Regions from separate parts of the Williamsia sp. DF01-3 genome, predicted to be linked through region 1. Evidence: predicted binding sites of a transcription regulator. Region 1 holds the regulator's gene; the other holds the start of a gene.
What was found. Region 1 encodes LexA, which represses DNA repair genes until DNA is damaged. Its sites were predicted from a motif close to CGAACANNTGTTCG; they were not measured.
Positions count from the first base shown of each region.

Region 2: the regulator LexA is predicted to act here: its motif matches at 1,212-1,225, upstream of MVA47_RS16855 (HNH endonuclease signature motif containing protein).

Region 1 covers NZ_JALKFS010000005.1:2,855,041-2,862,002, reverse strand. The annotation lists partial or broken gene hrpA (ATP-dependent RNA helicase HrpA) at 1-2,606, shown strand, start outside; gene nrdR (transcriptional regulator NrdR) at 2,638-3,087, opposite strand; gene MVA47_RS15600 (LysM peptidoglycan-binding domain-containing protein) at 3,183-3,704, opposite strand; gene lexA (transcriptional repressor LexA) at 3,927-4,646, shown strand; gene MVA47_RS15590 (acyl-CoA dehydrogenase family protein) at 4,754-5,896, opposite strand; gene hflX (GTPase HflX) at 5,983-6,962, opposite strand, start outside.
Region 2 covers NZ_JALKFS010000005.1:3,123,893-3,130,854, forward strand. The annotation lists gene MVA47_RS16850 (Xaa-Pro peptidase family protein) at 41-1,159, shown strand; gene MVA47_RS16855 (HNH endonuclease signature motif containing protein) at 1,287-2,846, shown strand; gene MVA47_RS16860 (PPOX class F420-dependent oxidoreductase) at 2,888-3,298, opposite strand; gene MVA47_RS16865 (SDR family NAD(P)-dependent oxidoreductase) at 3,394-4,152, shown strand; gene cbiE (precorrin-6y C5,15-methyltransferase (decarboxylating) subunit CbiE) at 4,149-5,360, shown strand; gene cobM (precorrin-4 C(11)-methyltransferase) at 5,357-6,124, shown strand; gene MVA47_RS16880 (cobalt-precorrin-6A reductase) at 6,121-6,879, shown strand; gene MVA47_RS16885 (precorrin-2 C(20)-methyltransferase) at 6,861-6,962, opposite strand, start outside.

The DNA.
Region 1 (6,962 bases):
GTGATCCTGACGATGACCTCTCTCGGGCTCGGCGACGTCGGTCGGTTCCCGTTCGTACAGCCGCCGGATCAGCGTGCGATCCGAGACGGCCAGCAACTACTGGACGAACTCGGGGCGCTCGAACCTGCCTCGGCAGAAAACCCCGTACGCCGACTCACCCCGATCGGACGATCACTCGCTCGCATACCTGTCGATCCGCGACTGGCGCGCATGCTGGTCGAGGCCGACAAACAGGGCGTGGTCGGCCCGATGCTCGTGTTGGCGGCCGCACTGTCGATTCCGGACGTACGCGAGCGGCCGGCCGAGCATCGCCAGGCAGCCGATGCCTCGCATGCGCGCTTCGCCGCTCCGGGGTCGGAGTTCCTGACCCTGCTAAATCTGTGGACCTACCTGGACGAGCTCCGCTCGGAGTTGTCGTCGAACCAGTTCCGGAAGCGGTGCGGTCGAGAGTATCTGCACAGCTTGCGAATCCGCGAATGGCGAGACCTGCACGCGCAGCTCGTCCGGATCGCCAAAGACCTCGGGTGGTCGGTTCCTGCGACGGTGACCGCACCCGACCATGAATCGCCATCGGCGGCATCGATTCATCAATCCATCCTGTCTGGTCTGCTCAGCCAGATCGGCGTCCGCGAGGGAGACGCCAAGGAGTTCCTGGGCGCTCGCGGCACGAAGTTCATGATCTTCCCCGGATCTCATCTCTCCTCGAAACCACCACGGTTCGTGATGGCGGCCGAGATCGTGGAGACCTCTCGGCTCTGGGCGCGTACCGCCGCCCGCATCGAACCGGAATGGGCCGAGCGCCTGGCCGGGCACCTCGTCAAACGTCAGTACAGTGAGCCTCATTGGTCCGGGAAACACTCAGCGGCCATGGCCTACGAGCGGGTCACCCTCTACGGCGTCCCGTTGGTCACCAAACGACGGGTGAACTACGGCTCGATCGATCCCGCGGTTGCCCGCGAGTTGTTCATCCGCCACGCGCTCGTGGAGGGCGACTGGCGTACACAGCACCCGTTCTTCCACCGCAATCGCGCGTTGCTCGAGGACGCCGAGGAGTCGGTGCACCGGGTGAGGCGCACCGACGTCATCGTCGACGACGACCAGCTCTTCGCCTTCTACGACCGTCATATCGGCGGAGAAGTGGTGTCGGGCAGACACTTCGACACGTGGTGGAAGACCGCACGCAAAGCTGACCCCACCTTGCTGGATCTGGATCCCGCCGACCTCGTGGCCGACACTGCCGCCACCGACCCGGCCGGGTTTCCCGACCACTGGCGTCAGGGAGACACGAGTTACGCCTTGAGATACCGGTTTGAGCCCGGCACCGTCGATGACGGCGTGAGTGTGCTCATCCCGTTGTCGCTGCTCGTGCGTGCCCGGCCCTCTGGATTCGACTGGCTGGTCCCTGGTATGCGCTTGGAACTGATCACCGAGCTGATCCGCACACTGCCGAAATCCCTACGGCGGCAAGTGGGACCGGCCCCCGACCTGGCCGCGAAAATACTGGAGTCGGTGACACCGAGGAGCAAGCCTCTCACCGAGGCGGTGGCCGCTGAGATCCGTGCGCGCACGGGAGTCGACGTCGCAGCATCAGATTTACGACTTGCCGCACTCCCCGACCACCTGCGTATGACCTTCACCGCGGTCACCACCGACGGCGAAGTTCTCGGACGTTCCAGTCGCTGCGCGAACTCCAGGATCGACTGGCCGGTAGATCTCGCGCGGCTCTGGAGAGTGAGGCCGGCACCGCATCCCGACCTGTGGCCACCACGTGGACCGCTGACACCTTCGGAGACATCAGCCGTACACTGCGCAGTTCTGTTGCTGGGCAAGACATCACAAGCTATCCTGCGCTGACCCGCCGAGGCAGTGGTTTCACGGTGGTCGCCGTGCCCACCCAGGCCGAGCAGGCTGCGAACATGTACGACGCTGTTGTCGAGATGATCGTCTCCAGCGTTCCGCCACTACGACCGTCGGTGACATCGACACTGAGCACCGCCGAGAGACTCGCACTCAGTCAGAGCCCCTACCCGGACACCGCCGCTCTTCTGGCCGACTGCGTTCGGGCTGCCGTGGTGGACCTTGTGCCCAACCCGCCAAATGTCTGGACGCCAAGCGAATTCGCTGCACTTCGGGAGAATGTGGCCCGCCAGGTAGCCGGGAGGGCAACGGACAAACTACGCAGGGTGGCGACGATCCTGACCCGCGTGGCGCCCCTACGCACGGCGATTACCGCGGCCGGTAGATCGATCGCCGCCGACGACGTGCGGGACCAGCTGGAGGAGCTGTTGTTCGACGGATTCGTCTCTGCGACACGCGACGAACACCTCGCGGAGATCCCCCGCTACCTCGATGCTGCGAGGTCGAGACTCGAACAGCTCCCGGCAGGCGCCGCTCGCGATGCCCAGGCGATGGCTGCCATCGACCGGGTGGTGTCGGCGTGGACTGATCACCTGCGACACGTTCCGCCCGGTCGGCGGGACGCAGTCAACGAGCAAGCTGGATGGATCGTCGAAGAACTGAGAGTCGGATTGTTCGCACAGCACCTGCGTACTGCGTATCCCGTGTCGGAGAAACGGGCGATCAAAGCCATCCGGGAACTGCGCTGATCCGGCGGCACGACATGCCGGACGAAACCCGTCAGGGTCTGGCGGCTCGCAGATCGTCGATCTCTTTTTGGAAGTCTTCGACTGAGTCGAACGAGCGATACACCGACGCAAAACGAAGGTAAGCGACCTCGTCGAGATCCCGTAACGGGCCCAGGATCGCCAGGCCCACTTCGTTGCTGGGAACTTCGGCCGATCCTGAGGCGCGGACAGCCTCTTCGACCTGCTGCGCGAGCAGGTGCAGACGGTCATCGTCTACCGCGCGGCCCTGGCAGGCGCGCCTCACGCCCCTCATCACCTTCTCGCGACTGAAAGGTTCGGTGACACCGTTGCGTTTGACGACCGCAAGGACTGCGCTCTCCACCGTGGTGAACCGCCGTCCGCATTGCGAGCAGGCCCGCCGACGACGAATCGCCTGGCCCTCGTCGGCCACCCGTGAGTCGACGACCCGCGTGTCCTCGTTCTTGCAAAACGGGCAGTGCATGCAGGGTTCCTCGGACGTCAGCGGCCCCGTCGGAATGACCGGACACTCTGTTGTAGAGGATACCGCCCGGCCGATTGCTTGCCCCAACACTGCGGCTACCGCGCGTAGATCGGCGTCACCAGGGATTGCCCCGGCGACAACGCTGAATTGCTCATCGCGTTGAGGTCCATGATCTTCTCCACCACCGCTTCGGTCGGCATCTCGGGTGCGATTCGAGAGGCGATGTCGCCCAACGATTCTCCCGACTGCACATGGACGACAGCGGTCCCGGTGTTCGCCGGAGCGGCACCGCTCTCGACCACCCGGCCGAAGAACATGAGGAACAACACGAGCATCATCAGGCCGATTCCGACCACGGCGGCCCCGGCCCAGGCACGTCGGCGGAAATACACATCGCGCTCGACGGCGACCGTCGGTGCGGAACTGCCCGGCTCGGCGCAGCCAACCACAACACGGCGGTCGGCGGCGAGCCTGCGGTCGGCCGGCCGACGAGTACTGTCGACACGCGCTCGCGCCGTGCGGGTGTACTGATCGGAGGCGACGGGCCCACCGACTCGGGCGAGGCGGCGACGGGGCCGCTCAGCGGCCGGGCGGCTGATGGTGGTGGCTGCAGTCATTGTTCGATCCTCGGGTCAACAGTTCGATCACTCGTTCGATTGAACGATTGTTCGAGTTGTATCACGGTGGTCCGACACACGCCACGCCCAATCGAACAAATGTTTGAGAGTTGTGACAGATTGCATTAGCGTGATCCCCATAATCCAACGAACAACGTGTGCGTTTACCTCTCTCGACAGCTACGACACCTTGGCCGGACACCATACGAACTGGAGGACCTGATGGCCGATACGACAGACACCCGGACGCCGCCGGACGCGGCGGCCGCGACGGTGGTCACTTCCGAACCGCTGGCCGAGGGGTCGCTGACCCCGCGCCAGAAAGCCGTGCTGGAGGTGATCCGGGCGTCGGTCCGCGAACGCGGCTATCCCCCGTCCATCCGCGAGATCGGTGATGCTGTCGGCCTCACCTCCACGTCGTCGGTCGCTCATCAGCTCCGAACCCTCGAGCGCAAAGGATTCCTCCAGCGCGAGAACAACCGTCCCCGGGCGGTCAACATCCAGGACACCGACCTCAATCCGGCCACGGCTGCCGGCCAGGTCCAGGTCCCCGACGAATCCCTGCCGACACCGACGTTCGTTCCGGTCCTCGGCCGCATCGCGGCCGGCGGGCCGATCCTGGCCGAGGAAGCCGTCGAAGACGTGTTCCCGCTACCGAAAGAGCTTGTCGGGGAAGGATCTTTGTTCCTCCTGCGAGTGGTCGGCGAGTCGATGATCGATGCCGCCATCTGTGACGGCGACTGGGTGGTCGTCAGGCAGCAGAATGTCGCAGACAACGGCGACATCGTTGCGGCCATGATCGACGGGGAGGCGACCGTCAAGACGTTCAAACGCACCAAGGATGCGGTGTGGCTGATGCCGCACAACCCAGTGTTCGACCCCATCCCCGGCGACAACGCCGTGGTGTTGGGGAAAGTTGTCACGGTGATGCGGCGCCTCTGAGGCGTCCGGCAACATCCTCGGTAACCGGGCAGACGCGGAGACTACGCAGACACGAGTGGGGTGCACCTTCCGGTGCACCCCACTTCGCGTAGTTCTGAAACTCGTACTCAGACGCCGAGGCTTCGGCCGATGACTTCCTTCATGATCTCGGTGGTGCCGCCGTAGATGGTCTGAACTCGTGAATCGAGGAAGGCCTTGGCCACCGAGTACTCACGCATGTAGCCGTAGCCGCCGTGCAGCTGCAGGCAACGATCGATGAGGTGGACCTGGTTCTCGGTGGCGTAGTACTTCGCCATCGCCGCGTCCGGAACGGTGAGCTTCTTCTCGTTGAGCAGTTCGATACACCGATCGACGAACACACGGGTGGTAGCGGTGGACGTCGCCAGTTCGGCGAGCAGGAACCGCGAGTTCTGGAAGCTACCGATCGGGCGGCCAAATGCCTTGCGGTCCTTCGTGTACTGGATTGTCGTCTCGAGAACCGACTCCATGGCGCCGGCCGCCACAACAGCGATCGACAGGCGCTCCCGCGGAAGGTTCTGCATCAGGTAGATGAAGCCCATGCCCTCCTCGCCCAGCAAGTTCTCGGCGGGCACCTTGACGTTGTCGAAGCTCAGCTCGGCGGTGTCCTGCGCCTTCATCCCGACCTTGTCGAGATTGCGGCCGCGTTCGAATCCCTCCATACCGCGCTCGACCACCAGCAGGCTGAACCCCTTCGCACCGGCCTCAGGGTCGGTGCGGGCCACCACGATGACGAGGTCGGCGTTGATGCCGTTGGTGATGAACGTCTTGGAGCCGTTCAGCACCCAGTTGTCGCCGTCTTTCTTGGCGTTGGTCTTGATGCCCTGCAGATCGGAACCGGTGCCGGGCTCGGTCATCGCGATCGCGGTGATCAGCTCACCGGAGACGAAGCCGGGCAGCCAACGTGCCTTCTGCTCGTCGTTGCAGAGGTCGAGCAGGTACGGAGCCACCACGTCGTTGTGCAGCGCGAAGCCGATACCGCTGTAGCCGCCGCGGACGGTCTCTTCGTCGATGATGGTGTTGTAACGGAAGTCGTCGACTCCCCCGCCGCCGAACTCCTCGGGAGCCTCCACCGCGAGGAATCCGTTCTTGCCTGCTTCGACCCAGACATCCCGGTCCACCAGGTTCTGCTCTTCCCAGCGTTCGTGGTTCGGTGCCACGTGCTGTTCGAGGAAGCTCCGGTACGAATCGCGGAAGAGAAGGTGCTCGGGCTCGAAAAGGGTGCGTTCCATCGTCAGGTCTCCATTACAGGTGGCATTGGTTGGATATCCAACTGTAACCGGATTCTACATCTGGCCCAAAGCTGCAGTTCGGAGCGCTATTCGGCCGCCTCCGGGATGGCCAGAGATGCCAGCTGGCGCGACAGCGCGGCGGGCACCGTGGCGGTGATCGCAGTCCCGTCCGGCTCGTGACGTTCGGTCAATACGTCACCCTCGGCATGGATCCGCGACACGAGGTCGCCACGCTCATACGGCACCCGGACGCTGACGTGCACGTCATTCCTGGCCACCGACTCCCGGATGCGATCGAGGAGTACGTCGATGCCCTCGCCGGTGGCCGCCGAGATGAACACGGCTGTCGGGAACAATCCTTTCAGCTGCGCGAGTACCAGCGGGTCGGCGGCATCGATCTTGTTGATCACGAGCAGTTCGGGAGGAGCCGTTGCCTTCTCCTCCACGAGCACGGATTCGATCACCTTCCGCACCGCCATGATCTGGTCGGTCGGAACCGGGTCCGAACCATCAACGATGTGCAGGAGCAGATCGGCGTCGGCAACCTCCTCGAGGGTCGAACGGAAGGCCTCGACCAGCTGGGTGGGCAGATGCCGGACAAATCCGACGGTGTCGGTGATGACCAGTTCACGGCCATCCTCGAGGGACATCTGACGGGTTGTCGGATCGAGGGTTGCGAACAGGGCGTTCTGGACCAGCACGCCCGAGCCGGTCAGCGCGTTGATCAAACTCGACTTGCCGGCATTCGTGTACCCGACGATGGTCACCGCTGACGCGGCAGCCTGCTTTCGCTTGGCCCGCTTGGTGGTTCGTGACGTCTTCATCTCGCGGATCTCGCGCCGCAGTTTCGCTGTGCGTTCGCGGATCCGTCGACGGTCGGTCTCGATCTTCGTCTCACCGGGTCCGCGCAGTCCCACGCCGCCATTGCTGCCGGCACGGCCACCCGCCTGCCGGGACATGGATTCACCCCAGCCACGAAGCCGCGGGAGCATGTACTCCATCTGCGCCAGCGCGACCTGCGCCTTGCCTTCTCGCGACGTCGCGTGCTGGGCGAAGATGTCGAGGA
Region 2 (6,962 bases), 270 kb from region 1:
GGGAGGACAGCCTTTTCGAGGGCCCGTTAGCCTGGTGGGCATGGCTCACGAGCGATTCTCAGCAGAGGTGTATCGGTCCCGACTGCAACGCGCGCAGCAGTTGACGGCCTCAGCCGGATTGTCTGCTCTGTTCATCACGCCCGGACCCGATCTGCGGTACCTGACCGGTTCCCGCGCCAGTACGTTCGAGCGTCTCACTGCGTTGGTGATCAGTCCCGACAGGGATCCGCAGGTCGTGGTTCCGAGGCTGGAACTCGCGGCCCTGCGGGAGTCAGCGGTCGGCGAGCTGGGCCTGGTTGTCCACGAGTGGGTCGACGGCCAGGACCCGTATGCCATTGCCGTCGAAGCAGCAGGTGTGAGTGCAGGTCGCTATGGCGTCTCTGATGCGGCGCCCGCACTTCACACCGTTCCGTTGGCAGCTCGGTTCGGTTCGAGCCCCGAATTGGCCACCGGCGTTCTACGTCAGTTACGGATGATCAAAGACGACGCGGAGATCGACGCTTTGCGCCGAGCGGGTGCGGCGATCGATCGTGTTCATGCTCGCGTCGGCGAATGGCTCTCGGCGGGAAGGACAGAACGCGAGGTCGCCACCGACATCGAGGCCGCGATCGTCGCCGAGGGCCACACCGGCGCCGAGTTCATCATCGTCGGCTCCGGCCCCAACGGCGCCGACCCCCACCACGAGGTGTCTGATCGGGTGATCGAAGACGGCGATGTGGTGGTCGTCGACATCGGCGGTCCAGTCGAGCCCGGGTACAACTCGGATTGCACTCGAACCTATTGTGTCGGAGAACCTTCCGGGGAGATGGCCCGTCAGTACCGGATACTGGAAGAAGCCCAGCGTGCAGCGGTGGCGGCAGTACGGCCGGGTGTCAGTGCCCAGCAGATCGATGCAGCGGCCCGCGACGTGCTGGCCGAGGCCGGACTGGCCGACAAGTTCGTCCATCGGACCGGTCACGGAATCGGCCTGTCAGTCCACGAAGAGCCCTACATCGTTGAGGGAAACGACATCGAGCTGCAGGTCGGAATGGCCTTCAGCGTCGAACCCGGGATCTATTTCCCAGGAGGATGGGGTGCACGGATCGAAGACATCGTCGTGGTCACGGCCGACGGATGCGAATCACTCAATCAGCGGCCTCACGAGCTGAAGTCGGTCTGACGGCCCACTTTCCGACTCCTCGTTTGATCGGTGTTGCCCGCCAACCTGGTATCGAACGCATGTTCGACTTTATCGTATTCTGTTGGTAGACTTGGTGAAAGGGGTTCGAGGGCTGGGGGGCTTGTCGATGACTGATTCGGTGACGGTGGATCCACCGTCAATGCCGGCGTTGGTGGGGTTGTATCGCGATCTCGATGCGGTGCTGCAGCGGATTGCTGGCGCGTCGTCGGATGATGTCGATGATGTGCAGGTTGCTGAGTTGGTGCGGGTGAACGAGAAAGTTGTTCGGGCACTGACCTTTCAAGGCCTCAAGCGGTTGCAGGAGGTGAACGACCGCGGCTTGTTCCGTAAGGCTGGTCATTCGACGTTGCACCGGTTTGTGATGAGTGAGCTGCGGGTGTCTCGTGGCGATGCCTCGTCACGGTTGAAAGCACTTGATGCTGCCGGTGAGTTGTTGTCGATGCAGGGCGAGGCGTTGCCCCCGAAATGTCCGGCCGCGGCCGAAGCGTTGGCCGAGGGTGCGATTGGGTTGGCGCACATGGATGTGATGCTCAAAGTCCGCGACCGCATTCCGCACAAGTCAGCACCGGAAGTGTATGACGTGGTCGATGCCTGGATGACCGACAACGCCCGCACGTCGACTCCGACTGAGCTCGAAGTGTGTGGTCGGGAAGTGTTGGCTCGGGTTGATCCGGACGGATCGTTGACCGATGACGCTGACCGCAGACGCAACCGGGGTTTGTCGGACGGTCCCCAAGGGTTGGACATGATGAGCAAGCTCAGTGGCAACCTTGACCCGGCGACGTTGGCTTTGTTTCGGACGGTGATGGATGTGTGGGCAGCACCGGGTATGAACAATCCTGATGATCCCAACTCACCCGTGGGTGCCGTCGACGACCCGAGCATGGACCCGGCGATCATCGAAGCCGCGGCCGGCCGCGACACCCGTTCCCGCGCCCAACGTCAACACGACGCATTCAAAGCGATCCTCAAGACCATTCTGGAGTACAAGCTGCTCGGTACGTCCCATCGTGGGTTGCCGGTGCAGGTCATCATCACCATGACCAAACAACAGCTTGATGAGGCCGCGGGCATCGCCCACACCGCCTCCGGGGTTGACCTGCCGGTCAAAGATGCCCTGGAACTCGCGGCCCAGGCAGATATGTCGCTGGCGGTGTTCGCCAACCACTCCGCCGACGTTCTCTACTTCGCCCGGGCCAAACGCACCGCCCAGCAAGGCCAACGGATGGCGTTGTTCGCCAAAGACCGAGGCTGCACCAGCCCAGGCTGCCGTAACCCCATCTCCTGGACCGAAATCCATCACACCACCGCCTGGGCCGACGGCGGACACACCGACATCGACGAGCTGGCCCCGGCGTGCATCCCGCATCACGCGATGATCGGACCCGGCGAAGACCAATGGCAAACCATCATGCTCCGCGACGGCCCCGACGCCGGCCGAGTCGCCTGGATCCCACCCACATACATCGACCCCGACCAACAACCACGCATCAACCGAGCCCACCACACCGACCACACCATCGAGGCGGCATGGCAGAACATCATCGCCGAACGCCAACAAACACTCAACGAACGCCAAGAACGCATGCAGCTCCAGCAACAAAGTGCTGACGAGTCAATGGCCACCGGGGACGACGACGCCAAGAAACCCGATCCGTCAGACTGATAGGTATTGGCAGCCAATGCGTTCTGGCCTTGCGTTATGAACTAGTCAGTGGATCCGAGGAGGGTTCGTGAGCCGAGTACGCGCTTGACTTCGATCTGAACGACAACACGTCGGGGGTTGACCTTTGGTTGCTTGTAGCGATTCGCGTAGCGGCGTTCACCTTCGGCGACGGCGTCGGGGTCGCGGTGCACCGACGCCGGGCCCTCGAGGGTCAGCCAGCGTGGGCCATCCACCTGGAAGACCGCCGCATACCCCGCACGCTCCACGTTGAGTACCTTCTGGCTTCCTTCGAAGGTGATCACGCGAACGACCTCGGCGTCTTCGTCGTAGGTGAAGCCGACCGCAACAACGTGGGGCGTCCCGGCCTGCCGCACGGTGGTCAGGCTTCCCAGATGGCGTGCGCTCAGGAACTCGAGCGCATCAGAGGTGAGGTCGGCTGCTGTTTTGGACATCTACAGAGAATAGTCAACTTGACGTCATCCCTGAGCACGAGCCGCTCAGAGGCCTGACCGACAAGAGTCCGCGTCCGATTTGGGATACTCGTCCGGTGAGCAATCGTCGAGTGGTGGTTCTGTTCGGAGGACGTAGCGAGATCGGTGTCGAGGTCGCTGCCCGTCTCGCCGGGGGAGCGACAGTGATCCTGGCCGCGCGTCGGTCCGATGACTTGGCTGATCAGCGCGAACGGATGCTTGGTGAGAACGCCGCTGAGGTACACACCATCGAGTTCGATGCGAATGACACGGCGCAGCACGACGAGCTGATCAGGAAAATAGTCGCCGAGTTCGGCAGGATCGATGTGGCGATCATCGCGTTCGGCATCCTCGGCGACCAGGCCCGCGCCGAGGTGGACAGCCAGCACGCACTGCAGATCGCCCACACCGACTACCTGGCGCACATCAGTGTGATGACCCCCCTGGCCGCAGCGATGAAGACACAGGGACGCGGCGACCTCATCGTCTTCTCCTCGGCCGCCGGCGTCCGGGTCCGTCGGGCGAACTACGTCTACGGATCGACCAAGGCAGGACTGGACGGGTTCGCTTCCGGTCTCTCGGACGCGTTGCACGGCACCGGTGTTCGCCTACTGCTGGCACGCCCCGGATTCGTCATCGGGAACATGACCAAAGAACTGATGGAGTCGGGCGTCAAACCCGCACCGATGTCGAGAACAGCTCCTCAGGTAGCTGACGCCGTGGTCAAGGCTCTGCATGCCGGCAAAACAGAGGTATGGATACCGGCTGCACTACGCCCCGTGTTCTTCGTCATGCGTTTGCTGCCTCGGGCCATCTGGCGTCGGATGCCACGATGACCGACCCGCGGTTTGTCGTGGTGGGGATCGGAGCCGATGGCTGGGACGGTCTCACCGTGGCAGCCCAGCGGGAACTGCGGTCCGCCCACGTCATTTATGGATCGGCCCGCCAGATCGACCTTCTCGCACCCGTCCAGGCTGAATTGCGTCCGTGGACGAGCCCCATGTCCAGGCATCTTCACGATGTCCTCGCCGGTGCAGAACCGAAACCGGTCCACATCCTCGCTTCAGGCGACCCGATGTTTCACGGCGTCGGTGCATCCATCGTCAAACAAGTTGGCGCGCAACACGTCCGAATCATTCCGGCGGTGTCCAGCGCCAGTCTCGCCGCCGCTAGACTGGGCTGGGACCTGTCCACCACGTCGGTACGCAGCATCGTCGACCGCCCATTGGACTCGATCCTCTCGGCGGTCACCGACAACGTACGATTGTTCATCCTGAGTCGCGACCAGACCTCGCCGGCCCACATCGCAGAACTGCTGACCACGCATGGATTCGGCTGGTCGCAAGTCACGGTGCTCGAGCAACTAGGGTCAGACCGCGAACGGCATGTCACCGGAATTGCGCGAACGTGGGGAGCACCGGTCGTCGACCGACTCAACCTTGTGGCCGTGCAGTGTGTGGGACCTTCGGTGAGCAGTCAGGCAGGACTTCCCGACACCGATTTCTCCAACGACGGACAGCTCACCAAACAGGCCGTTCGTGCCCTGACGGTCACCGCATTACGCCCGGCCCCACGCCAGTTGATGTGGGATGTGGGCGCGGGTGCGGGCAGCATCGCCATCGAGTGGTTGCGCACCGATCCCAGTTGCACAGCGATAGCGTTTGAATCCGACCCGGTGCGGCGCGGGCGAATCGCCCGGAACGCGGCAGACATGGGGGTCAGCGGCAATCTGACCGTACTCGGCAGAGCGCCCGACGATTTCGAACAGGCGCCCGACCCGGACACGATCTTCATCGGCGGGGGAGTCACGGCACCAGGCATCATCGATGGCTGCTGGGAAGCCCTTCTCGACGGCGGCCGAATAGTCGCCAACGCCGTGACGATCGAATCAGAGGCAGTGCTCGTGAAATGGCGATCTCTGGTGGGCGGAACGCTACGACGTTTCCACATCGACCATGCTGAAGAACTCGGCACGATGACAACATGGCGTCCCACTTTGCCTGTGACGCAGTGGATCGCAGACAAACCCAGGAGCGTCGAGTGACCGTCTACTTCATCGGCGCCGGACCAGGAGCCGCCGATCTCATCACCCTGCGTGGTGCGACACTCCTATCGCAATGCAGCACATGCCTTTACGCGGGCTCTCTCGTCCCGGCCGAGATGCTGGAGCACTGCCCACCCGACGCCACCCTCATCAACACCGCAAAGATGCCGTTGTCCCAGATCATCGAGCACATCGTGTCGGCGGACAGGTCCGGTCACGATGTAGCGCGCTTGCACAGCGGCGACCCGAGCTTGTATTCGGCTGTCGCAGAACAAGTGCGGCTCCTCGAGCAACACGGCGTGGCCTACCAGATCGTTCCCGGCGTCCCGGCGTTCTCCGCGGCGGCCGCCGCACTGGGTCAGGAACTGACGGTTCCAGGCGTCGGTCAGTCTCTGTTGATCACACGCGTGTCGACACTCTCGACGGACATGCCGAAGGGCGAGCAACTGGCGGAACTGGCGCGAACAGGTGTAACGATGGCACTTCACCTGGCGGCGCATCAAGCCGAACAGATCACGGATGCGCTCGGGCCGCACTACGGATTCGACTGCCCCGTCGCGGTGGTTGCTTTTGCCAGCCGCGACAACCAGCAGATCATCCGATGCGCTCTACGCGAACTTCCTGGCCGCCTCGCACAGGCGGATGTCCGGCGTACCGCGGTGATCTTTGTGGGCAGAGTACTTGCTGCTGAACACTTTCCGGATAGCTACCTGTACTCGTCGGCTCGCATGACCAAGCTCCGTGACGACGACGTGTCGTCGTGAGCGGCCCCGTTCTCATTCTCGGGGGCACCGCGGAAGCACGTGCTCTGGCAGAGATACTCGATCGGGACGGCATCCCGATCATCACCTCGCTGGCCGGCCGCGTCCAGAACCCGGCGCTGCCGAGAGGTGAGGTTCGAATCGGCGGCTTCGGGGGAGTGAACGGGCTCCTGACCTGGCTGCGCGAGCAACAGTGCCTAGGTGTGGTCGATGCCACGCATCCTTTTGCCCGGAAGATCTCCGCCAGCGCAGCGGCAGCGACGATGTCGGCGGGACTGCCGTTGCTGTCGCTTCGTCGGCCCCCATGGCAACCGCAGGCCGGGGACCATTGGCTGGACGTTCCGGACATCGCCGGTGCGGCCGCAAAAGTCGCCGAGCACGCCGACCGACAGCCGGGTCTTCGGGTCTTCCTCACCACAGGTCGCCAGGATGTTGATGTGTTCGCCCACGTCGAGAACGCCTGGTTTTTGATCCGTCTTGTCGACCCACCCGAGCGCAAGACTCCGCCGCAGAACTTGATCCTGCGCAACCGCGGGCCGTACACGCTCGAAGGTGAGCGCAAGCTTCTGCGCGAGCACCGTATTGACGTGATCGTCACCAAGAACAGCGGCGGAGATCTGGTTCGGGCAAAACTGGATGCGGCTCGCGAGCTCGAATTGCCGGTCGTCATGGTGCAGCGACCGGTCACCCTGACCGGTACGGCTGTGGAAAGGCCTGAGGACGCGGCCCGCTGGGTCCGTCAGCGGGTGCTGTCGTAACGTCGGTTGGTGAACACTGCCCGGCCGCCGGCCCGCTCGATCACCGTGGTGGTGGACGACCCCACGATGAGCAGCGTCCGCAT